Regions from separate parts of the Pseudomonas sp. BS3782 TE3695 genome, predicted to be linked through region 1. Evidence: predicted binding sites of a transcription regulator. Region 1 holds the regulator's gene; each other region holds the start of a gene.

Evidence for each region. The regulator sigma-54, encoded in region 1, starts transcription at its own class of promoters, with help from an activator protein. The targets are predictions, from matches to a motif close to ANTGGCATNNANNTTGCTNT.
Region 2: a site for sigma-54 is predicted at 4,003-4,022, ahead of ABH909_RS24025 (flagellar hook-length control protein FliK). Genes of this name have one in related genera too.
Region 3: a site for sigma-54 is predicted at 5,147-5,166, ahead of ABH909_RS12740 (circularly permuted type 2 ATP-grasp protein). Genes of this name have one in related genera too.
Region 4: a site for sigma-54 is predicted at 2,683-2,702, ahead of ABH909_RS24225 (flagellar basal body rod protein FlgF). Genes of this name have one in related genera too.

Annotation. Positions count from the first base shown of each region.
Region 1 covers NZ_JBNDKB010000001.1:6,144,714-6,150,745, reverse strand. The annotation lists gene rapZ (RNase adapter RapZ) at 1-244, opposite strand, end outside; gene ptsN (PTS IIA-like nitrogen regulatory protein PtsN) at 247-711, opposite strand; gene hpf (ribosome hibernation-promoting factor, HPF/YfiA family) at 724-1,032, opposite strand; gene ABH909_RS27895 (RNA polymerase factor sigma-54) at 1,112-2,605, opposite strand; gene lptB (LPS export ABC transporter ATP-binding protein) at 2,791-3,516, opposite strand; gene lptA (lipopolysaccharide transport periplasmic protein LptA) at 3,516-4,064, opposite strand; gene lptC (LPS export ABC transporter periplasmic protein LptC) at 4,051-4,623, opposite strand; gene ABH909_RS27875 (KdsC family phosphatase) at 4,631-5,155, opposite strand; gene ABH909_RS27870 (KpsF/GutQ family sugar-phosphate isomerase) at 5,155-6,032, opposite strand, start outside.
Region 2 covers NZ_JBNDKB010000001.1:5,323,144-5,329,175, forward strand. The annotation lists gene fliO (flagellar biosynthetic protein FliO) at 1-390, opposite strand, end outside; gene fliN (flagellar motor switch protein FliN) at 391-849, opposite strand; gene fliM (flagellar motor switch protein FliM) at 915-1,883, opposite strand; gene fliL (flagellar basal body-associated protein FliL) at 1,893-2,396, opposite strand; gene ABH909_RS24025 (flagellar hook-length control protein FliK) at 2,604-3,965, opposite strand; gene ABH909_RS24030 (Hpt domain-containing protein) at 4,104-4,451, opposite strand; gene ABH909_RS24035 (ATP-binding SpoIIE family protein phosphatase) at 4,483-6,032, opposite strand, start outside.
Region 3 covers NZ_JBNDKB010000001.1:2,756,505-2,762,536, reverse strand. The annotation lists gene ABH909_RS12760 (acetyl-CoA C-acetyltransferase) at 1-293, opposite strand, end outside; gene ABH909_RS12755 (c-type cytochrome) at 939-1,766, shown strand; gene ABH909_RS12750 (transglutaminase family protein) at 1,936-2,745, opposite strand; gene ABH909_RS12745 (alpha-E domain-containing protein) at 2,742-3,692, opposite strand; gene ABH909_RS12740 (circularly permuted type 2 ATP-grasp protein) at 3,705-5,114, opposite strand; gene ABH909_RS12735 (hypothetical protein) at 5,262-5,615, opposite strand; gene ABH909_RS12730 (ribonuclease E inhibitor RraB) at 5,620-5,961, opposite strand.
Region 4 covers NZ_JBNDKB010000001.1:5,370,237-5,376,268, forward strand. The annotation lists gene ABH909_RS24210 (flagellar basal body P-ring protein FlgI) at 1-290, opposite strand, end outside; gene flgH (flagellar basal body L-ring protein FlgH) at 309-1,004, opposite strand; gene flgG (flagellar basal-body rod protein FlgG) at 1,057-1,842, opposite strand; gene ABH909_RS24225 (flagellar basal body rod protein FlgF) at 1,888-2,628, opposite strand; gene ABH909_RS24230 (sigma-54-dependent transcriptional regulator) at 2,981-4,540, opposite strand; gene phhA (phenylalanine 4-monooxygenase) at 4,981-5,766, shown strand; gene ABH909_RS24240 (4a-hydroxytetrahydrobiopterin dehydratase) at 5,872-6,032, shown strand, end outside.

The DNA of each region.
Region 1 (6,032 bases):
GTCGGCTGCGGACCTCTTCCAGCAATTCGGGGAACCGTGACAGGTGGCTTGGCAGGTTGCGTGCATCGATGGACACGGCCACCAGCGGTTGTGCCAGCTCTGTGTGAATCAGCGCGCGTTCCGCCAGTTCCGGTAGCAAGCCGGCAGGCAGATTGTCGATGCAGTAATAGCCGTTGTCCTCGAGCACATCGAGGGCGGTACTTTTACCTGAGCCGGAGCGGCCGCTGACGATGATCAGGCGCATGATTAGTGACCGTTCTGCTCGTCCAGGACAACCTGATACAAGGCTTCGTTGCTCGGGGCGCTACGCAGTTTTTCACGCACTTCCTTGCGATCCAGCATGCTGGCGATCTGGCGCAGCAATTCCAGGTGTGCATCGGTGGCGGCTTCCGGGACCAGAAGCACAAACAGCAGGTCAACCGGGGCGCCGTCAATGGCATCGAAATCGATAGGGGCTTCCAGGTGCAGCAGCGCACTGATTGGCGAGGTGCAGCCTTTGAGCCGGCAATGGGGGATGGCGATGCCGTTGCCGAAACCGGTAGAACCGAGTTTCTCACGGGCAATCAGGGCCTCGAAGACGTCCTGCATTTCCAGATCCGGTACTTCGCGGTGGATAAGGTTGGCAATTTGTTCGAGGGCTTTCTTTTTACTGCCACCCGGCGCGTTCACTTGGGAACGGCCGGGGGTCAGGATGGTTTCTAGTCGGATCATGGATTGGGGGTGTTAACGACCGGTCGCGCCCTGGAGGAGGCTCTGGGTCTTTTCCTTATGCTTTTTAAGTTGGCGATCCAGCTTGTCGGTCAGCAGGTCGATGGCGGCATACATGTCCGTATGCTCGGCATTGGCGACCACTTCTCCGCCGGGAATATGCAGCGTGGCTTCGATTTTCTGCAGCAGTTTTTCGACGTTCATCGTGACTTGCACATTGGTGATCTTGTCGAAATGCCTCTCTAACCGGTCGAGTTTTTCGCCGATGTAGGTGCGCAGGGGTTCGGTCACTTCCAGTTGGTGTCCACTGATGTTGACTTGCATACAGCTTCTCCTTCGTTGCCAGTGCATAAAGCGGCAGGCAGAAATGCCTGCCACTGGAACGCTGTGGCGAGCCCGACGGCTACATCAACCGCTTACGTTCGCTGGAAGGCGCGATTCCCAGGGATTCGCGGTACTTGGCGACGGTGCGACGGGCTACCTGAATGCCTTGTGCCTCCAGTAAACCAGCGATCTTGCTGTCACTCAACGGCTTTTTCTGATTTTCCGCCGCAACCAGTTTTTTGATGATCGCGCGGATGGCCGTGGACGAGCATTCACCGCCTTCGGAGGTACTGACGTGGCTGGAGAAAAAGTATTTCAATTCATAGATGCCCCGTGGGGTATGCATGAATTTTTGCGTGGTCACCCGTGAGATCGTCGATTCATGCATGCCGACTGCTTCGGCGATGTCATGCAGCACCAACGGCTTCATGGCCTCGTCACCGTATTCGAGAAAGCCGCGTTGATGCTCGACGATCTGGGTGGCGACTTTCATCAGGGTTTCATTGCGGCTTTGCAGGCTCTTGATGAACCATCGAGCCTCCTGCAGCTGATTACGCATGAAAGTATTGTCAGCGCTGGTGTCGGCGCGGCGCACGAAACCGGCGTATTGGGCGTTGACCCGCAAGCGTGGCACCGACTCCTGGTTCAGCTCCACCAGCCAGCGTTCGTTGTCCTTGCGCACAATCACGTCGGGAACGACGTATTCGGCTTCGGTGGACTCGATCTGTGAACCCGGGCGTGGGTTGAGGCTCTGGACCAATTCGATGACCTGGCGCAGCTCATCTTCCTTGAGCTTCATGCGGCGCATCAGCTGGCTGTAATCGCGGCTGCCGAGCAGGTCGATGTAATCGGTGACCAGGCGCTTGGCTTCGGCCAGCCAAGGGGTCTTGGCGGACAACTGGCGCAGTTGCAGTAGCAGGCATTCACCAAGGTTGCGGGCGCCGATGCCAGCGGGTTCGAATTGCTGGATGCGGTGCAGCACGGCTTCGATTTCGTCCAGTTCGATGTCCAGTTCCGGGTCGAACGCTTCGAGGATTTCCTCGAGGGTTTCGTCCAGGTAGCCCTGATTGTTGATGCAATCGATCAGGGTCACGGCGATCAGGCGATCGGTGTCGGACATCGGTGCCAGGTTCAGTTGCCAGAGCAAATGGCTTTGCAGGCTTTCACCGACCGATGTGCGGGTGGTGAAGTCCCACTCGTCGTCATCGTTGCTCGGCAGGCTGCTGGCGCTGGTCTGGTAGACATCCTCCCAGGCTGTGTCGACGGGCAATTCGTTGGGGATACGCTCGTTCCAGTCGCCTTCCTCAAGGTTGTCCACCGTCGGGGCGGTTTCCTGGTAGGAGGGTTCCTGAATGTCGGCGTTGGGTTTCTGTTCGGCGCTATCGGCCAAGGGGTCGGCGTTATCGAAGTCGTCGCCTTCTTCCTGGCGTTCGAGCATCGGATTGGACTCCAGGGCCTCCTGGATTTCCTGTTGCAGGTCCAGGGTCGACAATTGGAGCAGGCGGATGGCCTGTTGCAGCTGCGGTGTCATCGTCAGCTGCTGGCCCATTCTCAAGACTAGCGATGGTTTCATGGCAGGGGCTTAACACCTTATTCGCCGGCGCACATGCGCCATCCACTACAGGGCGCCGAAGCGCCAAACATAAGCAAATTATATGCCCGAAACTGAAGTGTTTGCCTAGAGCGCTGTAACAATAAAAAGTTATTGATTTTTTATTGAAGCGAGTGCTCCCTAGGCGACCCGGGCACCTCAGGTGCTTACAGGCGGAACTCGTGGCCCAGATACACTTCCTTGACCAGTTCATTGGCAAGGATGGTGGCGGAGTCACCTTCAGCAATCAGTTGGCCATCGTTGACGATGTAGGCGGTTTCGCAGATATCCAGAGTCTCACGAACGTTGTGGTCCGTGATTAGCACGCCAATGCCTTTGGCCTTGAGGTGATGGATGATTTGCTTGATATCGCCCACCGAAATCGGGTCCACGCCGGCGAAAGGTTCGTCGAGGAGGATGAATTTCGGGTTGGTAGCCAGTGCCCGGGCGATTTCCACGCGGCGGCGTTCACCACCGGACAGGCTCATGCCGAGATTGTCGCGGATGTGATGGATGTGGAACTCCTGCATCAGGCTTTCCAGCTCTTGGCGACGACCGGCCTTGTCGAGTTCCTTGCGGGTCTCGAGGATGGCCATGATGTTGTCGGCCACCGACAGTTTGCGGAAGATCGACGCTTCTTGCGGAAGATAACCGATACCTGCCTTCGCACGACCGTGCATCGGCTGGTGGCTGACATCCAGGTCGTCGATCAATACTCGGCCTTGATCGGCCTGCACCAGACCCACAATCATGTAGAAACAGGTAGTTTTACCGGCACCATTAGGGCCAAGCAGACCGACGATCTGTCCGCTGTCGATGGACAGGCTGACATCGCGCACGACCTGACGGCTCTTGTAGCTCTTGGCCAGATGCTGAGCTTTCAGAGTTGCCATTACTGGGCCTTTTGCTCGTCGGTTTTCTTCTTCGGCTGGATCACCATGTCGATGCGAGGGCGTGCCTCGGTGACCTTGTTGCCCGTGGCGCGACCGGCGCTCGCAAGCTTTTTGACCGTGTCGTAGACGATTTTCTCGCCTTGGGTGACGTTGTTGTCCTTATCGATGACTTTGGCGCGATCGATCAGCACGACACGGTTTTGCGAGGCGTGGTACTGGATAGTTACGCCGTAGCCCTGAACCGGCTTGGTGTCGCCCGCCGTTTGCAGTTGCTCGAAGTAGGCGAGGTTGCCCACCGAAGTCACCACGTCGATGTCGCCGGCCGGGGTGCGGGTGATGGTCACGGTATTGCCGGTGACCTTCATCGAGCCTTGGGTGATGATCACATCGCCCTTATAGGTGGCAACGCCGTTCTTGTCGTCCAGTTGGGCATCGTCGGCCTGAATGCGGATAGGTTGCTCTTGATCGTTCGGCAGAGCCCAGGCGCTCACGCTTCCCAGTGCTGCGCCCAGACTGAGCAAAATAGGGAGAGTTTTAACGAGCCTCATACTGTCCTCTTACGTTCGATAGCAGGTGTATCCTGCTTTCTTTCAAGTACGCTTTCATTCCGTTGCCTGTCGATACACCGCCAGCGCCGTCGATTCTAACGGGTTGATCGGTCTGCGCATATTGCTGCTGCGGGAACACTGTCATACGGGTGGTGGTAATCAGGGTTTTGCGGTTTTTTTCGTCGAAACGTGTGATACGTACCGAGTCAATCAGCTCGACCTGAGTGCCGTCCGGGTTGACTTCGCCGCGCTCGCTCTGGACGTGCCAGGGGAATTCGGTGCCGCGGAACATGTTCAGATCCGGATTGGTCAGCAGCGTCACCTCGCTCGCTTTCACGTGTTCGACCTTGTCCGACGTCATCTCGTATTGCAGTTTGCCGTCGGGCAGGTACTGCACGCTATGGGCGTTGATGGCGTAATAATCGATCGCGCTTTCATCGACCTTCACCGCTGGCTTGTCGAGGAAGCGTTCGGGGCTGATGTTCCAGTAGCCGACCGCTGCAAAAATCGCAGCGATGCAACCGAACACCAGGATGTTACGAATTTTTTTGCTCAGCATGATGGGCTCACAGATACGCGGCATTGGCCGCATCAAGGTGGCCCTGGGCGCGCAGGATCAATTCGCAGAATTCGCGAGCGGCCCCCTCGCCACCGCGGGCCTGGGTGATGCCGTGGGCGTGTTCGCGCACGAAACTGGCAGCGCTGGCCACCGCCATGCCAAGGCCTACGCGGCGAATCACCGGCAGGTCCGGCAGGTCGTCGCCCAGATAGGCCACTTGTTCATAGCTCAGGTTGAGCTGGCCAAGAAGTTCGTCGAGCACCACCAGTTTGTCTTCGCGCCCCTGATAAAGGTGCGCAATGCCGAGGTTCTTCGCGCGCCGTTCAACCACCGGGGTCTTGCGGCCGCTGATGATAGCGGTCTGCACGCCCGCGGCCATCAACATCTTGATGCCTTGGCCGTCGAGGGTATTGAATGTCTTGAATTCGCTACCGTCTTCGAGGAAGTACAGGCGCCCGTCGGTCAGCACGCCATCGACGTCGAACACCGCCAGTTTGATCTGTTTGCCGCGTTGCAGCAGGTCCGTGCTCATTACATTACTCCTGCACGCAGCAAATCGTGCATGTTCAAGGCGCCGACCGGACGGTCTTCGCTGTCGACCACTACCAGTGCGTTGATCTTGTGGTCTTCCATGATTTTCAGGGCCTCGGCGGCGAGCATCTCGGCGCGGGCGGTCTTGCCGTGGGCGGTCATCACTTCATCAATGGTGGTGCTGTGGATATCGATGGTGCGGTCCAGCGTGCGGCGCAGGTCGCCGTCGGTGAAGATCCCGGCGAGTTTTCCATCGGTATTTAGTATGACGGTCATGCCCAATCCCTTGCGGGTCATTTCCATCAAGGCATCCTTGAGCAGCGTACCGCACAGCACTTGCGGCAATTCGGTGCCGGCATGCATGACGTTTTCCACTTTCAGTAGCAAGCGGCGACCAAGGGCGCCACCGGGATGAGAGAACGCGAAATCTTCAGCGGTAAAGCCGCGAGCTTCAAGCAAGGCAACGGCGAGAGCATCGCCCATGACCAGTGCTGCAGTGGTTGACGAGGTGGGGGCCAGATTCAGCGGGCAGGCTTCGTGTTCGACGCTTGCATTGAGGTTGACTTCCGCTGCCTTGGCCAGTGGCGACTCGGGGTTACCGGTCAGGCTGATCATCTGAATGCCCTGGCGTTTGATCAGCGGCAGCAAGGTGACGATCTCATTGGTGGAGCCGGAGTTCGACAGCGCCAGAATGATGTCATCACGGGTGATCATGCCCATGTCGCCATGGCTGGCTTCGGCCGGATGCACGAAGAAGGCCGTGGTGCCGGTGCTGGCCAGGGTGGCGGCAATCTTGTTGCCGATGTGCCCCGATTTGCCCATGCCGACCACGACCACGCGGCCTTTGCTGGCCAGAATCATCTCGCACGCACGTACGA
Region 2 (6,032 bases), 820 kb from region 1:
GGCATTGTCCGGCACTTGCACCGGCTCCTTGAGCACATGCAACGCGGTGATGTTGCCGGGGCTGAGGCCAAGCAGAATCTGTTCGTTGCCGACCTGCACCAGCATCAAACGGTCACGGGGACCCAGTGCGCGCGAACCGATCAACTCGATCACCTGCCCCTTGCCAGCCGGCCCGGCCTGCTGGACCCGGCGCAGCAGCCAGGCGAGGAAGAAGATCAACCCCAGCACCAGCACCAAGCCGAATACCAATTGCGTCAATTGCCCGGCCACACCACCGCTGACGGCCGGCGTGGCGGCTGCTGATGCAGCCGTCGTGACCGGCTCGGCCGCCAACGCGCTAAACGGCAAGGCCAGCGCTAACCCCAGTACAAAACCCGGAACCTTTTTCACTCAGCGCAGCTTCTTGATGCGTTCGCTTGGGCTGATCACGTCGGTCAGGCGAATACCGAACTTTTCGTTGACCACCACCACTTCACCGTGGGCGATGAGCGTGCCGTTGACCAGCACGTCCAGTGGCTCACCGGCCAGGCGATCAAGCTCGATCACCGACCCCTGGTTGAGCTGCAGCAGGTTGCGGATATTGATATCGGTGCTGCCCACTTCCATGGAAATCGACACCGGAATATCGAGGATCACGTCCAGGTTCGGACCGTCCAGCGTCACCGGATCGTTGTTCCTCGGCACGCTGCCGAACTCTTCCATCGGCAGACGGTTGGACGGCGAACCGGCGGCGTCGGCGGCCAGCAAGGCATCGATATCGTCCTGCCCGGCGTCACCGGTTTCTTCCAGGGCCGCAGCCCACTCATCAGCCAGTGCCTGGTCGTCCTGGGCATTCATATCGTCGTTCATCATTTGTCCTCGGCGGGCACCTGCTCACTCAAGAGCAGTCAATTAAAGGGGAGTTGGAGCGCCGGTCAGCGGCGCTCGATCGGCTCGATCACCTGCAACGCGAGGTTGCCTTTGTGCGAGCCCATCTTGACCTTGAAGGCCGGTACGCCATTGGCGCGCATGATCATTTCTTCCGGCATCTCGACCGGAATAATGTCCCCGGGCTGCATGTGCAGAATGTCGCGAAGGCGCAGCTGACGGCGGGCCACGGTGGCACCGATTGGTACATCGACGTCCAGCACGTCCTGGCGCAAGGCGTTGACCCAGCGTTCGTCCTGATCATCGAGGTCCGACTGGAAGCCGGCGTCGAGCATTTCGCGCACCGGCTCGATCATCGAGTACGGCATGGTCACGTGCAGGTCGCCGCCACCGCCATCGAGTTCGATGTGGAACGTCGACACCACAACCGCTTCGCTCGGGCCGACGATGTTGGCCATGGCCGGGTTCACTTCCGAGTTGATGTACTCGAAGTTCACTTCCATGATCGCTTGCCAGGCTTCCTTCAAATCGACGAAGGCCTGTTCCAGCACCATGCGCACCACACGCAGTTCGGTGGGGGTGAATTCACGCCCTTCGATCTTCGCGTGACGGCCATCGCCGCCGAAGAAGTTGTCCACCAGTTTGAACACCAGTTTGGCGTCAAGGATGAACAGCGCAGTGCCGCGCAGCGGCTTGATCTTGACCAGGTTGAGGCTGGTCGGCACGTACAGCGAGTGCACGTATTCGCCGAACTTCATCACCTGCACGCCACCGACGGCGACGTCCGCCGAGCGGCGCAGCATGTTGAACATGCTGATGCGGGTGTAGCGGGCGAAACGCTCGTTGATCATTTCCAGGGTCGGCATGCGTCCACGGACGATGCGATCCTGGCTGGTCAGGTCGTAGCTTTTGACACTGCCGGGTTCGGCAGCGTTATCGGTCTGTACCAGACCATCGTCGACGCCATGCAGCAGCGCATCGATCTCATCCTGGGACAGCAGGTCCTGCACGGCCATGTCGTGTTCCTACTGCAGTACGAAATTAGTGAAAAGCAACTGTTCGATCACCACTTTGCCAAGCTCTTTCTGCGCCACTTCCTGGACGCTGGCCGTGGCCTTCTGACGCAACATTTCCTGGCCGACCGGAGTCGCCAGCGTGGCGAAATCCTGACCGGAAAACAGCATCACCAGGTTATTGCGAATTACCGGCATGTGGATTTTGAGCGCTTCCAGATCAGCCTGATTGCGGCCCTGCAGGGTAATGCTCACCTGCATGTAGCGCTGGCGACCGTTCTGGTTGTAGTTGGCCACGAACGCCGGTGCCATGGGCTCGAAGATCGCTGGCTGCTTGCCGATCACCGCCGTTTCAGCCGCGGGGGCAGGCTTGCTCTGGGCGCTGTGCATGAAGAACCAGGTCGCCCCCACGGACAAGCCGATCGCCAGCAACAGGGCCACGACGATCACAATGATCAGCTTGATTTTGCCTTTGGTTGCGGGGTCTTTCACGGGTGCTGCGTCGCTCTTAGCCATGCCAATAATCCGTCACTATTCGGGTTTTCACAGTCGCACGGCAAGGCAAGAGCAAGTGTTATGCCAGAAGTGTCGGAGGCAAAATGGATGGCGGCGGGCAGCATCCAAAATCAAAAGATCGCAGCCTGCGGCAGCTCCTACGGTTGGATGGTGTACATCCTGTAGGAGCTGCCGAAGGCTGCGATCTTTGAGAGGCGCCCTGATTTATCAGGCGTAGTAGTCGACCGCGCTGGAGCCAATCACGCTGGTGGTGTTAGCGGCTATTTCAGCAACAGTTGCGGGAAGCTCTTCATCGGCAGACTCGAGGCGACCGCCATTGGCGTTGGCACGCCCGCCCTGCCCCTGTTGAGCCTGCTCCTGACCCTGCCCCTGCCAGCCACGGGGCTGATCGGAAACGTTGACGTCGACCTGGCCCATGCCCTGTTGCGCGAACATGTCACGCAGGCGATGCATTTGCCCGTCGAGCGCTTCACGAACGCTTGGGTGGGCACTCATGAAGGTCACCTGGGTCTGCTGATCCGGCACCATGTTCACCCGAATATCCAGGCGCCCCAGCTCGGCCGGTTGCAACTGAATGTCGGCCGCCTTGAGATTGGCGCTGGACAGGTACATGACCCGATTGACCACCTCTTCGGTCCAGCCGCTCTGATGCATGACGATGGGCTGGTTCACCGGTAACGCATTGGCAGTCTTCGGCGTTGCCGCCTGGGTCAGTGCCGCCAGACGGTTGGCGAAATCATCGACACGGGTATCGCTGCTGGCGGACTTGAGATCCTTGAGGCCGTCATCGATCAGGCCGCTGAAAGCCTTCTCGCCGCCCTGGCTGGTGCTGTCCTGATCGGCTTGCACATCGAGCATGCCTGCCATGCCCGTGGCAAAATTCTGTGCCGAAGTTGGCTCGCCATCGACTTGAGCCGGGGTCGGTGCCGCTTTGGGCTGAATCTGGCTGGCGGGCGAAACGTGCCCGCCCTGCTCCATGGCCATGCGTACGGCTGGCAGCGCATCGAGAGGATCGGCTTCGGGATCGAAATCCGGATCGAGGGTTGCAACCGTCTGTGCCGCTGCCGCAGCAACCACGGCGGCGACAGGTGCCTCAACTTGTGATTGCGCAGTGGCCACAACTGTTGGCGTTTCCGGCACAGGAGCTGGCAACACCGGCTGCACCACCAACGCAGGATCGAGGGCCGGATCGACAGGCGCGGTATCGGCCACCGGCGTCAACGCCTCGGCCGTATCCGATGCGTCATCGCTGGCCGTCTTGTCGTCAGCCTGCGCCGGTTTATCGGCGGGCAAGGATTTGCCGCTATCGGCAACCGTCGGTTCTGGAGCGGCAGACTTGTCGCTGCTCACATCCTTTTTGCCGACGCTGTCCGAGACTTTATCGCGTGCGGGTTTAGCCGAACCATCTGCCATGACGGAGGGTTTAGTCTGCGCCTGATTGGCATAGACCTGAGCGAAGCTGGAGGCCTTGTCCCCAGGCTCAGCGGTCAGCACCGGTGCATTGGCGGACGCGGCTTGGGCCTTGGCCGTCGTGGCGACCTGAAGAAGGATGTTTGGGGTAACGGGCATAAAACGGTCTCCGCTGCACTGGGATCGTAGGTACAGTTGAGCAAGTTAACTGCAAGGGTCGAGCCAGTTTGATTCACTGGTCGGTAAAAGCGCCGGTCGGCTATGCTGCATGCGATCCGTAGCAGCTGGATAGTTGCTCTATTCAGCAAGAGAGCGCTGGCGCTCCGCTTCGTAGAGGGGCCGGACAATGGCGAACTCGCCGTCAATTTCCCCGACCAGCGCTTCAATGCCTTCAAGGCTTTTTTGCTTGGCTCGCTGCTCCAGTTCATTGCATAGCTCAGCCAGCCGGGTAGCGCCCATATTGCTGCTGCTGCCTTTGAAACTGTGCGCAGTGGCACCTAACTGATCGGCATCGTCAACTTGCCGCAGCAGACTCAAACGCTCTTCGGAATCGGCGAGAAAGGTATCGAGCAATTCTGGATACCCGTCCTCCATCACTTCCTGCAACGCGCTCAGCACGTCACGGTCCAGATGTGTGTTGTCCACTTGTTCACTCCTTGATCAAGAACGCCTGGCATTATGCCAGAGCCTCCCAGAAAAACTCCACGCGAGCACTGCGACCATTATCAGACCAGGTCGCATGATCGCTCAACTGACGAATCAAATTGACCCCTCGGCCTGACAGACGGACATCATCGACGGGACGCGCCATGACCCGCGCCACATCGAAGCCTTTGCCACTGTCCTCGACCCGGACCACCAGGCAACCGCCCTCGTCTTTTGGCGTCACCTGCAAATGCACCCGCACATAGCCATCGCGTAACTCGTCCAGGCGTGCATTGCGCTGCTGATAATAACGCGCAAAACCTGCCGCATCGCGTTTCAAACTCGAATCCAGGCCCAGCACGCCATGCTCCAGGGCATTGGAATAAAGCTCTGCCAGCACACTGTAGAGCGCGCCGCTCTGAGCCCGCAGACCATGCACCTCAAGCAGCAACTGCAACAAGTACGGCAGTGGATTGAAGCGCTTGAGGGTGGCGGCGCGGAACTCGAAACTCACCGACCAGTCCAGCGGGCACGACTGGCCGCTGTCGGAATACACTGGCGTCGGTGGGCTCAGTTGCGTGGCCTCCAGCAGACGGACCTCGACCATGCTCACGTCATCACGAGCCTCGCCACGAAAATCCCGCAGTGCCTGCTCGATCTCTTCGAACAGTGCATCGGGCTGGCGATTGGCTGCAAACACTTGCTCCAGCCGCTCTACGCCAAACAACTGTTCATTGGCATCACAGGTATCGATCACCCCATCGGACAGCAGAAACACCCGATCGCCGACGGCCATCGGGAACACCTCGGTGCGATCATCGAAGGTTTGCGGGCTCAGTACGCCCAGCGGCAAGTGCCGTGCCGTCAGCGCCGTGCGCTCGCCACTGGCGATACTGTGCAGGTAACCGTCCGGCATTCCGCCGTTCCAGACCTCCACCGACCCTCGCTGAAAGCTCAGGCACAGCAGCGCCGCACAGCAGAACATGTCCACCGGCAGAATACGTTTGAGCTTGGCGTTCATCTCGCGCAGGGTTTCGGACAAACCGTAACCCTTGGCCGTCATGCCATAGAAGACTTCGGCCAACGGCATGGCACCGACAGCGGCCGGCAAACCATGGCCGGTAAAATCACCGAGCAGCACATGCATGTCGCCAGCCGGGGTGAACGCGGCCAGCAACAGATCGCCGTTGAATAGCGCATAGGGCGATTGCAGGTAACGGATGTTCGGGGCATTCAGGCAACCGGAGTGGGCGACCTTGTCGAACACCGCTTTGGCCACCCGTTGTTCGTTGAGCAGGTAATCGTGGTGCCTGGCGATCAGGTCACGCTGCTCCAGCACCGTGGCTTGCAAACGTCGCAAGCGATCCATGGCCTTGATTTTGGCCGCGAGGATCACTTGGTTATAAGGTTTTGCCAGAAAATCGTCGCCTCCGGCCTCCAGACAACGGGCCAGCGCTTCGCTTTCGGTCAGCGACGTCAAAAAGATGATCGGCACCAGGGTTTCGCCAGCCAGCGCCTTGATCTGGCGTGCAGCCTCGAAACCGTCCATGACCGGCATCATGGCGTCCATCAGTACCAGAT
Region 3 (6,032 bases), 3.4 Mb from region 1:
ACCGCCTCCAGACCCGACGCGCAGAAGCGATTGAGCTGCATACCGGCCACGCTGACGTCCCAATCGGCCACCTGCGTGGCGGTCTTGGCGATGTCGGAACCCTGATCGCCGATGGGCGTCACGCAGCCGAGCACCACGTCATCGACCTGACTGGTGTCCAGGGACGTGCGCTGCTGCAGCGCCGTCAACAATCCGGCCACCAGATTCACTGGCTTGACGCTGTGCAAGGCGCCATTGGCCTTGCCTTTACCACGGGGCGTGCGTAATGCGTCGAATATCAAAGCCTGGGTCATGACGTCCTCGAACCTGATGGTGAATGAAGATCAAAAGATCAAAAGATCGCAGCCTTCGGCAGCTCCTACAGGGGACCATGTGATCCTGATCTTTATGCACTCACCTTATGCCCAGCAGCCGTGGATTCAATGACCACAGTGCTCATTGACGTTGACCCTCACGCTCAGACGAACGGTAGTCTGCTACCGGATAAACCGATTCCTGTCACCGAGCTGTCTAGCAAACGGGCGCCCAAGAAGCTGGCCATAAGCCTCATGTCTTTTTAGCAGCGAAGAGTGCTAATTCCATACGAAATGGATCTAAGTCAAGCCTGACGCGGGCCCTAAGGTAAACCTGTACGAAGTTGTCGTCGGGTTTTGCCGAGGCACTCGTCGCCCTACAGGAAGTGCAACGCTCTGCCGTCATGGATATGCAGGCAGGCACCAGGAAATAACAAAAAAGGCGGTCAAGCCATGTTCAAACATTCGAAAGTTCGTCAAGCCGGGCTCATTCTATTCGCCACTACGCTGTTGTTGATTTTGCCGAACCTGACCAAGGTGATTGGCTGATCGAGCATCAGGGTTTTCATTTCGTCTGATAAAAATGTGATTGGCTCGCTATTCGAGCCGGCGTGGCTGTGCCAACCTTTGCGGCACTTCCACGACATGAACGGCGATCACTTGAAAGCGCTCATTGTGTTTGGGGCCTTGCTGCTCAGCATGCCTCTGTCTGCCGCACAGCTGAATCTTGAGCTGGGGGCGAGTTCTCGCACCTGGCAGACCGAGCAATTGCTCAAGCACCCTCAGGTTCAGACCATCACGATCACCAACGACGTTTCCTACAAACGGGACATGAGCTATCGCGCCGTGCCGTTGGCGGCGCTGTTGACGGGTATCAAGTCTGACGATCATTTGCAAGCCGTTGCCCTGGACGGTTTTGCCGCCGAACTGGCTGCTGCGCCATTGCTCAATACCCAAGGCGCGCGGGCCTGGCTGGCGATTGAAGAGCCGGCCAAGTCTTGGCCACCGTTGTCAGAGGGCAAGCACAGTGCAGGGCCGTTTTACCTGGTCTGGACCGATCCGCAGCTGGGCAATATCAGCCCCGAGCAATGGCCATTCCAAGTCGCCAGCATCAAGCGCATGGCCCCAGTGGCTGAGCGCTTTCCTGCCCTGCTGCCCGATCCTGCGCTGAAGGCGGACGATCCGGTGAACAAGGGCTTTGCGCTGTTTCAGAAGAACTGCCTGGCGTGCCATCGATTGAATGGCGCAGGCGATGCGCAGTTCGGGCCGGACCTGAATATTCCGTTCAACCCGACCGAGTACTTCGGCGCGGATTTCCTCAAGCGCTACATTCGTGATCCGCAGAGCTTGCGTCAGTGGCCACAGGCGAAGATGCCGGCGTTCGCGACGACGGTGTTGCCGGAGGGGGATCTGGAGTTGTTGGTGGGGTATTTGAAGCACATGGCGGGGCGCAAGGTTTCTTCGGCCAAGTAAATAACTCACCTGTGGCGAGGGAGCTTGCTCCCGCTCGGCTGCGCAGCAGTCGCAAACCCGGCGAATGCGATTTGCCTGACGGATCGCGTCGCCTGATTTGAGGGCCGCTTAGCGCCCCAGCGGGAGCAAGCTCCCTCGCCACAGAAGCCCTAACCACAATGAATCGCTGCTACTGCTGTTGCACCGAAATCACCGGCGCAGGCGTCGGTGACACAAACACCTTCGCATGCATCTGCTCGCACCCGCCTCCACGGCGCATGCCCCGCACCGGGCAGGCGTCGAGATAATCCAGGCCCACCGCCAGTTTCAGGTGACGCTCCGGGCGGGCCAGTTCGTTGGTTACGTCGAAGCTGTACCAGGCGTCATCCAGCCAGGCTTCAGCCCAGGCGTGACTGGCCAGGTGTTCACAGTTCTCGCTGTACAAATACCCCGACACATAACGCGAGGGAATGCCCAGGCTGCGGGCGCAGGCGAGAAACGCATGGGTGTGGTCCTGGCAGACACCGGAACGCCCGGCAAAAGCCTGGGCGGCGCTGGTGTCTACTTCCGTGGAACCCGGCGTGTAGGTCATGTGCTGGTTCAGGCCATGCATCAAATCGATCAGCGCCGTACGATCCCGGCGTTGTTTGCAGGCCTTCTCGGCAAACGCGCGCAATGCTTCGTCGGCTTCGGTCAGGCGCGTAAAGCGCAGGAACGGCAGCGCCGACTGGCTTTCGTGTTCGGCTTCGCGCAGTTCGTCGATGTCCACCTGCCCTCGGGCGCCGATAATGATTGCCTCGTGGGGTTCGTCCAGGGTCAGCACATGCAGAATGTTGCCGAATGGATCGAGTTGCGCGCGCACCGGACGTGGCAGGTCGAGCTGCCAGCTGAGCACGTGTTGGCGCTCGCTGTCGTGTGGGGTCAGTCGCAGGTACTGGATGCTCGCCCGCACCTGATCTTCGTAGTGATAGGTGGTCTCGTGGCTAATGGAAAGTCTCATGCAGCCTCCAGGTAGGAACTGTGTATGGCATTGCCCAACTGGCGCACCAGCGGGATGAACTCGGTCAGCCAGGCGTGCAGGCCTTCGTCGAGGATTTCGTTGATACCGGTGTAGCGCAGGCGTGCGTCCATTTCCGCGGCCAGACGTTGCGCGGGACGGCCGTTGGCCCCCGGCAATTGGGCGAGGATCTGGTCGATTTCTTCGGTGCAGGCTCGCAGGGATCGCGGCACGTCGGCGCGCAGCAATAACAATTCGGCCACATGCCGGGCGCCGGGAGCGTCGCGATAGATCTCGGTATAGGCCTCGAACGACGACAAGGCCCGCAGCAAGGCGCTCCACTGGTAATAGGCGTGGGCCGTGCCGTCGCTGACCGCTTCGGCCTGATCGCCGGCCATTTCGTAACGGGCGTCGAGCAGGCGCAACGTGTTGTCAGCCCTTTCGATAAAGGTGCCCAGACGAATGAAGCGGAACGCGTCGTTACGCATGATGGTGCCGTAGGACGCGCCGCGGAACAGGTGGGAACGTTCCTTGATCCACTCACAGAAACGGCTCATGCCGTAGCGGCTCAAGCCCTGCTCGGCGATCCCGCGAATCTCCAGCCAGGTGGCGTTGATGTTTTCCCACATGTCGGCGGTGATTCGCCCACGCACCGCATGGGCGCTGGCTCGCGCGGCACCGAGGCAGCTGTAGATGCTCGCCGGATTGGCCGCATCCAGGGCGAAAAAATGCAGCAGCCGTTCGGCGTGCAAATCGCCGTGGCGCTCCAGATAATCGTCCAGAGTGCCGGTGATCAGCAACGGCATGGCGAGTTCGTGCAAGCCATCGCCACGCCCATCCTGAGGCATCAACGACAGCGAATAACTGATGTCGAGCATCCGTGCGAGGTTTTCGGCCCGCTCCAGGTAACGCGACATCCAATACAGATCCGAGGCAGTTCTACTTAACATGGCAGGCTTCCTTCAATCCTCGACCACCCAGGTGTCCTTGGTTCCGCCGCCCTGGGAGGAATTCACCACCAGGGAGCCTTCGCGCAAGGCGACACGGGTCAAACCACCGGGCACAACCCGGGTTTCGCGGCCAGACAATACAAACGGACGCAGGTCGATATGGCGTGGAGCGATGCCGTTTTCGACAAAGGTCGGACAGGTCGATAAAGACAACGTCGGTTGGGCGATGTACGCGTGGGGCTTGGCTTTGATCCGCTCACGGAAAGATTCGATTTCCGCCGCCGTCGCCGCCGGCCCCACCAGCATTCCGTAACCACCGGAGCCCTGGGTTTCCTTGACCACCAGTTCTGGAAGATTGGCCAGCACGTGGGACAGCTCAGAGGGATTACGACACTGCCACGTCGGCACATTCTTCAGGATCGGCTCTTCATCCAAGTAGAAACGGATCATGTCCGTGACGAAGGGATACACAGACTTGTCGTCCGCGACCCCGGTGCCGATGGCATTTGCCAGCACCACGTTGCCGGAACGGTAGGACGACAGCAGCCCTGGAACGCCGAGCATCGAGTCCGGGTTGAACGCCAACGGATCGAGGAAGGCATCGTCGAGGCGACGATAGATCACGTCGACAGCTTTCGGCCCGTCCGTGGTGCGCATGAACACCTTGTCATCACGCACGAACAGGTCCGCACCTTCCACCAGTTCGACACCCATTTCCCGGGCCAGAAATGCATGCTCGAAAAACGCGCTGTTGAAGCGCCCCGGCGTCAGTACCACCACGCTCGGGTTGTCGATCGGGCTGGAGCTTTTCAAGGTGTCGAGTAACAGGTTCGGATAGTGGTCGATCGGCGCGATGCGCTGGGCGGCGAACAATTCTGGGAACAACCGCATCATCATCTTGCGGTCTTCGAGCATGTAGCTCACGCCGCTGGGGGTACGAAGATTGTCCTCGAGCACGTAGTACGTGCCGTCGCCATCGCGTACCAGGTCGACGCCGGAAATGTGCGAATAGATATCGCGGTGCAGATCCAGCCCTTGCATCGCCAACTGGTATTGCTCGTTGGCCAGCACTTGCTCGGCCGGGATGATGCCGGCCTTGATGATGCGCTGCTCGTGATAGAGGTCGGCAAGGAACATGTTCAATGCCTTGACCCGCTGAATGCAGCCGCGCTCGACGACCCGCCATTCACTGGCGGGGATACTGCGGGGAATGGTATCGAAGGGAATCAGGCGCTCTGTCCCTTGCTCATCACCATAGAGCGTGAATGTAATCCCGGCACGATGAAATAACAGATCGGCCTCGCGTCGCCGTTGTGCCAAAAGCTCGCCAGGCGTTTCGGCCAGCCAACGGGCAAACTCCCGATAATGCGGGCGGACCTGGCCGCCGGCATCGTACATCTCATCAAAATAGGTGCGGATCATGCCGTACTCCTTGTCACCCGGACATCCAGGCCTTCGCAAGGCCCGTGCCATCGGCATAAACGCTTTGATATCAATCAGTTGGAGAATGGCGCTGCACGCACCGCACCAATCCTGTGCGGTAAATGCCCCAACCTGATTGCCCCCGCTTCATGGCGAAGCAATGCTGTCGCCTATCAGCAGCATAGCCAGAGTTGATTTCACTGCCCGGGAGACAGTGCGGATAATCGGCGCATTCGCTGGAAAACCTGACCGAAACTTCCCTTTAACCGCCTGCTCAGGCGGTTTTTTTTGCGTGTTTGAAACGTTATGAATCAAAAGCACGATCAAGAGATCGCAGCCTCGTTTCACTCGACAGCTCCTACAGGAGAACGCATCCAATGTAGGAGCTGTGTAGGAGCTGTCGAGTGAAACGAGGCTGCGATCTTTTGAACCTTTACAAACCGCACAAACGAAAACGGCCAACCCAAAGGTCAGCCGTTGCTGAGTGTTGTCACTGTTCATAACGTTATGCGAGTAGCCCTCGTACCTCCTGCTTGACACCCCATCCTTCAATGATACCGCCCAGAGGCTCGACCACCGCCTCGAAGTCCTGCTCAAAGTCGCCGATCCCGTCATAGGTGGCGTACATCACTTTGCTCAGTTCCAGATGCCACGCGCCGTCATCGCGCACGCTGATCTGGGCATTCAAGGATTCACCACAAAAATGACCTGCCGCCCTGCGTGCCCGCTCCTCATCCGGGAAAATGGCGTAGAACTCGATGGGATGGAATCGTGAAAAGTCGAAACCGCCTTCTTTCATGCGGCGCAGCACGCTGCTGCTGATGTCTTCTTGATAGGCTGTGCTCATGAAACGTCCCCCTCAGACTGATGGATAGACTTTCCGTATTCCCTGCACTTTCAACCGATTGGCGAGAGCGA
Region 4 (6,032 bases), 770 kb from region 1:
AGATCAGCACTGATCGACACCGCCGCGACGTTCTTCAATTGCACGTTGCCCGAACCTGCCGGCACCTTGATGCCGAACTGCGAAAGCATGTTGTTGAAGGTCTGCAGGGTGAACGGGGTCTGGGTCGTCTGGTCGCCGGTGCCGTTAAGCCCGACCACCAGGCCGTAGCCGATCAATTGGTTGGAACGCACACCGGAAATACTGGCGATGTCCTTCAGCCGCTCGGCTTGAGCGTCGAAGGCTGCGGACATCAGGAGCGCAGCCACCATCAGGTGTTTGAAGTTCAACATGCTCACCAGAGAAGCCACCTAGAAAGGGAACAGCGGGCTGAGGAAGAAACGGTCGAACCAGCCTGGCTGACTCGCATCGGCAAACGCACCGGTGCCCGAATAGGTGATGCGTGCATCGGCGACGCGGGTCGACGACACGGTGTTGTCGGTGGCGATGTCATCGGCGCGAACGAGGCCGGCAATCCGCACCAGCTCATCACCGGTGTTGAGGGTCAGCCACTTCTCGCCGCGCACGGCGATGATGCCGTTGGGCAACACGTCGGCGACGGTCACGGTGATCGAACCGGTCAGGCTGTTGCTCTGGCCGGACTTGCTGTCGCCCTTGGTGGCGCGGTCACCTTCATAACCGACATCCAGGCTCAGGCTACCGCTGCCCACTGGATCACTGGTGCTCAGGCCGCCCCCGAAAAACGAGCTCAGGCCGATGTCGGTCTTGCTGTTCTTGTCGATCTGCGAGTTGGCGTTCTTGCTCGCCTGGGTGCGCTCGTTCAGGGTGATGGTGATGATGTCACCGACCCGGAACGCCTTGCGGTCGCTGTACAGGTTCTGTTCGAAACCGGCCTGGTAGATCGAGCCATTATTGGCGGCAGCCGGCAGCGGCGTGCGCGGCAACACCGGGGCGTAGTAAGGGTCATTGGGCTTGGGCGGCGGGGCGACGCAGCCCGCGAGCACAACGGCCCCACTCAGTGCCAGAACAGATACAAAGCGATTCATGACCCTACCTCACGGTGTTGCAGGAGACCTCATGGCCGCCTCATAGACTTGATTACAGATTCTGCGTTACGAACGAGAGCATCTGGTCGGCGGTGGAGATCACCTTGGAGTTCATCTCGTAGGCGCGCTGAGTGGTGATCATGTTGACCATCTCTTCAACGGTGCTGACGTTGGACGTTTCCAGGGTGTTCTGCAGCGTGGTACCGAAACCAGCGAGGCCCGGGGTGCCGACTTGCGGCGCGCCACTGGCAGCGGTTTCCAGGAACAGGTTGTTACCCACCGCTTGCAGACCGGCCGGGTTGATGAAGTCGGCGGTTTGCAGGTTGCCGATCACCTGGGAAGCCGGGTTGCCGGCAACGGTGATGGACACGGTGCCGTCACGGCCGACGGTGAAGGTCTGGGCATCGTTGGGAATCACAATGGCCGGCTCCAGGGCGAAGCCGCTGGCGTTGACGATCTGGCCGTTGGAATCCAGGTGGAACGTACCGTCACGGGTGTAGGACGTGGTGCCGTCCGGCTGCAGGATCTGGAAGAAACCGCGGCCGTCGATGGCCATGTCCAATGGCTGCTCGGTGGTTTGCAGGCTGCCGGCGGTGAAGTTTTTCTGGGTGCCGACGATGCGCACACCGGTACCCACTTGCAGACCCGACGGCAATTCGCTGTCCTGGGTCGACTGGGCGCCTGGCTGGCGTTTGATCTGATACAGCAAGTCCTGGAACTCGGCGCGGTCACGTTTGAAACCCGTGGTCGATACGTTCGCCAGGTTGTTGGAAATGGTGGTGAGGTTGGTGTCCTGGGCGGACAGACCTGTTTTGGCAACCCATAGAGCCGGAAGCATTCGATTCTCCTCGTGCGCCTGTTTTACGGCGCGACGTTCTGATAATTAGCTGATCTGCAAGACCCGAGCCATGGCCTGGTCATCGTCTTTGGCGGTGTTCATCATCTTGATGTGCAGCTCGAACTGCTTGGCCAGCGCCAGCACCGAGGTCATTTCTTCCACGGCATTGACGTTGCTCGACTCAAGGAACCCGGACACCAGTTTGACGTTGGCATCGGCCTGTGCCGGCTTGCCGTCCTTGGTGTGGATCGAACCGTCCAGGCCTTTGGTCATGTTCTTGAAGTCCGGGTTGACCAGTTTGATGCGGTCGACTTCCGCCATCACGCGAGGGCCTTCGCCCATCGCACGGATGCTGATGGTGCCGTCTTCGCCGACTTCGATTTGCTGCTCGGGCGGCACGGCAATCGGCCCGCCATTGCCTACCACCGGCATACCGTTGCCAGCACGCAGCACGCCCAGGGCGTCAACGTTCAAGCTGCCGGTGCGCACGTAGCTTTCACCGCCATCGGGGTTCTGCACGGCGATCCAGCCGTTGCCCTGCACCGCGACATCGAGGTCACGACCGGTTTCTACCAGCGAACCAGGGGAGAAATCGGTGGCCGGACGTTCGCTCATGGCAAACGCACGCGCCGGAAAGCTGTCACCAAACACCGGCATCGAACGAGCCTGTTCCAGGTCCTTCTGAAAACCGTTGGTAGAGATGTTCGCCAGGTTGTTGGCATGAGCCTTCTGCGCCAGTGCATTCTGGCTGGCGCCGGTCATTGCCACATAAAGGTACTTGTCCACACTCTTTCCTCTGCATGCCGGACGTTTGCCGCCCACCGCTGTACTGCTGAGCCATAAGCAATTTGCAGACCAACTTTTTTCTGGCGGCGCAGGGCCCGGCAAACAAAGGACTTGAGGGATTCAGAGGGGATTAGGGGACTGTATCGAAGACGAAAAACCGGCGGTGTTATGCCGCTTCGCGGCAATCCTCTCATGGCCAAGCTCATCCCCCTGTGGCGAGGGAGCTTGCTCCCGTTCGGGCGCGAAGCGGCCGCAAAACCATCCCGCGGGATTTGCCTGCAATAACTCGATTGTCTTTTTTGGGGCTGCTGCGCAGCCCAGCGGGAGCAAGCTCCCTCGCCACAAAAGCTATTTAGCCCGGCTCTTTACCGACTTCATACTCACGCAACTTGTTGGCAATGGTCGTATGCGAAACCCCCAACCGCTTGCCCAGTTGCCGACTGCTCGGATGCTCGGAGTACAAACGCTCTAGCACCGCTTTCTCAAAGCGCCCGACAATCTCGTCCAAGCCGCCTTCAAGGGAAAAATCGCCGAGGGGCTGACGCACACCGTAATCCGGCAGACGAATGTGTTCGGCTTTGACGGTGCCGCCGTCGCACAAGGAAACCGCCTGGAACAGTACGTTTTCCAACTGCCGCACATTGCCCGGCCAGTGATAGTGACTGAGCCGTTCCATCGCCGCTGGCGCCAGTTTCGGCAACGGACAACCGATCTGCCGGCTGGCCTGATCGAGGAAGTGCTCCACCAGCGGCGCCAGCCCATCCAGGCATTCGCGCAGCGGCGGGATGTGCAGCGAGAGTACGTTCAAGCGGTGGTACAAATCCTGGCGAAACTCACCGCGCGCACACAGCTCGGACAAGTCCACTTGCGTTGCGCAGATCACCCGCACATCCAGATAGACCTCTTCATCGCTGCCGACACGACGGAAGCAACCGTCCTGTAGAAAGCGCAGCAATTTCACCTGCAAGCGCGGGCTCATTTCGCCGACGCCGTCGAGGAACAACGTACCGCCCGCCGTCAGCTCCAACAGCCCAAGCTTGCCTTCGGCCCGCGCCCCTTCGAAGGCACCGGGACCGTAGCCGAACAGTTCGGTCTCGGCCATGGACTCCGGCAGACCGGCACAGTTGAGCGCCATCAACGGTGATTGCCCACGCGGGCTCGCCAGGTGACAGGCCCGCGCCAACAATTCTTTGCCGGTGCCGGTTTCGCCTTCTATCAATAGCGGCGCATCCAGTGGCGCCATGCGTCGTGCCTCGCGCACCACCGCCGCCATTACTTTCGAGCTTTGGAAAATGCTGTCGAAGCCGCGCAATTCCTGCTTGCGCACGTTATAGATGCGCTCGCCCACCCGGTCCGCCCGGTGCAACGTCAACACCGCACCGGCCATGGCCTCGCTTTCGTCATGCTCCGATTGCAGCGGCGCGATATCGGCGAGAAACACGTCACCCTTGACCTTGACCCGCAAGCCGTTGATCCGTGACTTGTTGGCGCGCACCAGTTCCGGCAAATCGAAATCCTCGGCGTACCGCGACAGCGGAATCCCCGGCACCTCGTCCACCCGCACCCCAAGCAACTGCGCCGCCGCACGGTTGGCCGCGACGATGGAGCCGCCCATGTCGATCGACAGCACCGGAAACTCCAGGGCGCCGAGCAAGGCATTGAGTTCCATGTGCCGACGCTCGCTGGGCATCAGCCCTACGCGTTTGACGCCGAATACCCCGCCAATCGCCTCGAACTTCGGACGCAACGCCTGAAACTGAATATTGATCAGGTTCGGGCAGTGCAGATAGATCGCATTGCCGTGCTCACCGCCCACTTCGCCGCGAGCGACGTTGATCCCGTACTCGACCAGCAGGTTGAGAATGTCGCGCAGAATACCGATGCGGTTCTGGCAGTGAACTTTGATACGCATATAAAGGCCCACAAAACGGTGAGTGAGGTTGATCACAACCTGTGGGAGCGGGCCGTGGTGAGGGGGCTTGCCCCCGTTTGAGTGCGCAGCACTCACAAGATCTTTGGCGCATCAGAGATTTTGGGGCTGCTTCGCAGCCCAACGGGGGCAAGCCCCCTCACCACAGCCCGCTTCCACAGGGGTACTTGGCAGACCGACGTATTTTTCTGCCGAGGCACTCAAATAGTCGTCAAGATTATGTGACAGCTGTGCGCCTTTTCAAACCCGTAAATCTCAATACCTGCGCCATAGCGCTCAAATCGTAACGAATAATTTACAGAAATTGATGAATTTTCCTACTCACCATGCCACTCACCTGCTGCAACACCGCACGCCTTGGGGTATTTCTAGGTCCATAGCTGTACACACAACAAGAACGAATCCCCTAGCAGGAGAGCAGCATGAAGCAGACGCAATACGTGGCTCGTGAGCCCGATGCGCAAGGTTTTATCGACTACACCGCCGAAGAACACGCGGTGTGGAACACGCTGATCACTCGCCAACTGAAAGTGGTCGAGGGCCGTGCGTGCCAGGAATACCTGGACGGTATCGAAAAACTCGGTCTGCCCCACGACCGCATTCCGCAACTCGGTGAAATCAACAAGGTCCTCGGTGAAACCACCGGTTGGCAGGTTGCCCGAGTCCCCGCACTGATTCCCTTCCAGACCTTTTTCGAATTGCTGGCGAACAAGCAGTTCCCGGTGGCGACGTTTATTCGTACCCGCGAAGAGCTGGATTACCTGCAAGAGCCGGACATTTTCCACGAGATCTTTGGCCACTGCCCGCTGCTGACCAACCCCTGGTTTGCCGAATTCACCCACACCTACGGCAAACTCGGCCTACAGGCTTCCAAGGAAGAACGGGTGTACCTGGCGCGCCTGTACTGGATGACCATCGAGTTCGGCCTGGTCGACACGCCGCAAGGCCTGCGCATCTATGGTGGCGGCATTCTGTCCTCGCCCAAAGAAACCGTTTACTGCTTGTCGAACGAGCCTGAGCACCAAGCCTTCGACCCGCTGGAATGCATGCGCACGCCGTACCGCATCGACATCTTGCAACCGCTGTATTTTGTCCTGCCGAACCTCAAGCGCCTGTTCGACCTGGCCCACGAAGACATCATGGGCATGGTCAAGCAAGGTATGCAGCTGGGGTTGCATGCGCCGAAATTTCCGCCAAAAGCCGCGTGACCCGCGCCTTTTGGCATCAAGTGAGTCTGTTACGGATCGCCGCTTTGCTTTAGCGTGATCCCACTGACGACCGTTTTTCAAAACACTCGATTTCAGGAACACATCATGTCCACATTGAACCAAGCCCATTGCGAAGCCTGCCGCGCCGACGCCCCACAGGTCAGCGACGAAGAACTGCCGATCCTGATCAAGCAGATCCCTGACTGGAACATCGAAGTCCGCGACGCGGTGATGCAGCTGGAAAAAGTTTTCCTGTTCAAGAACTT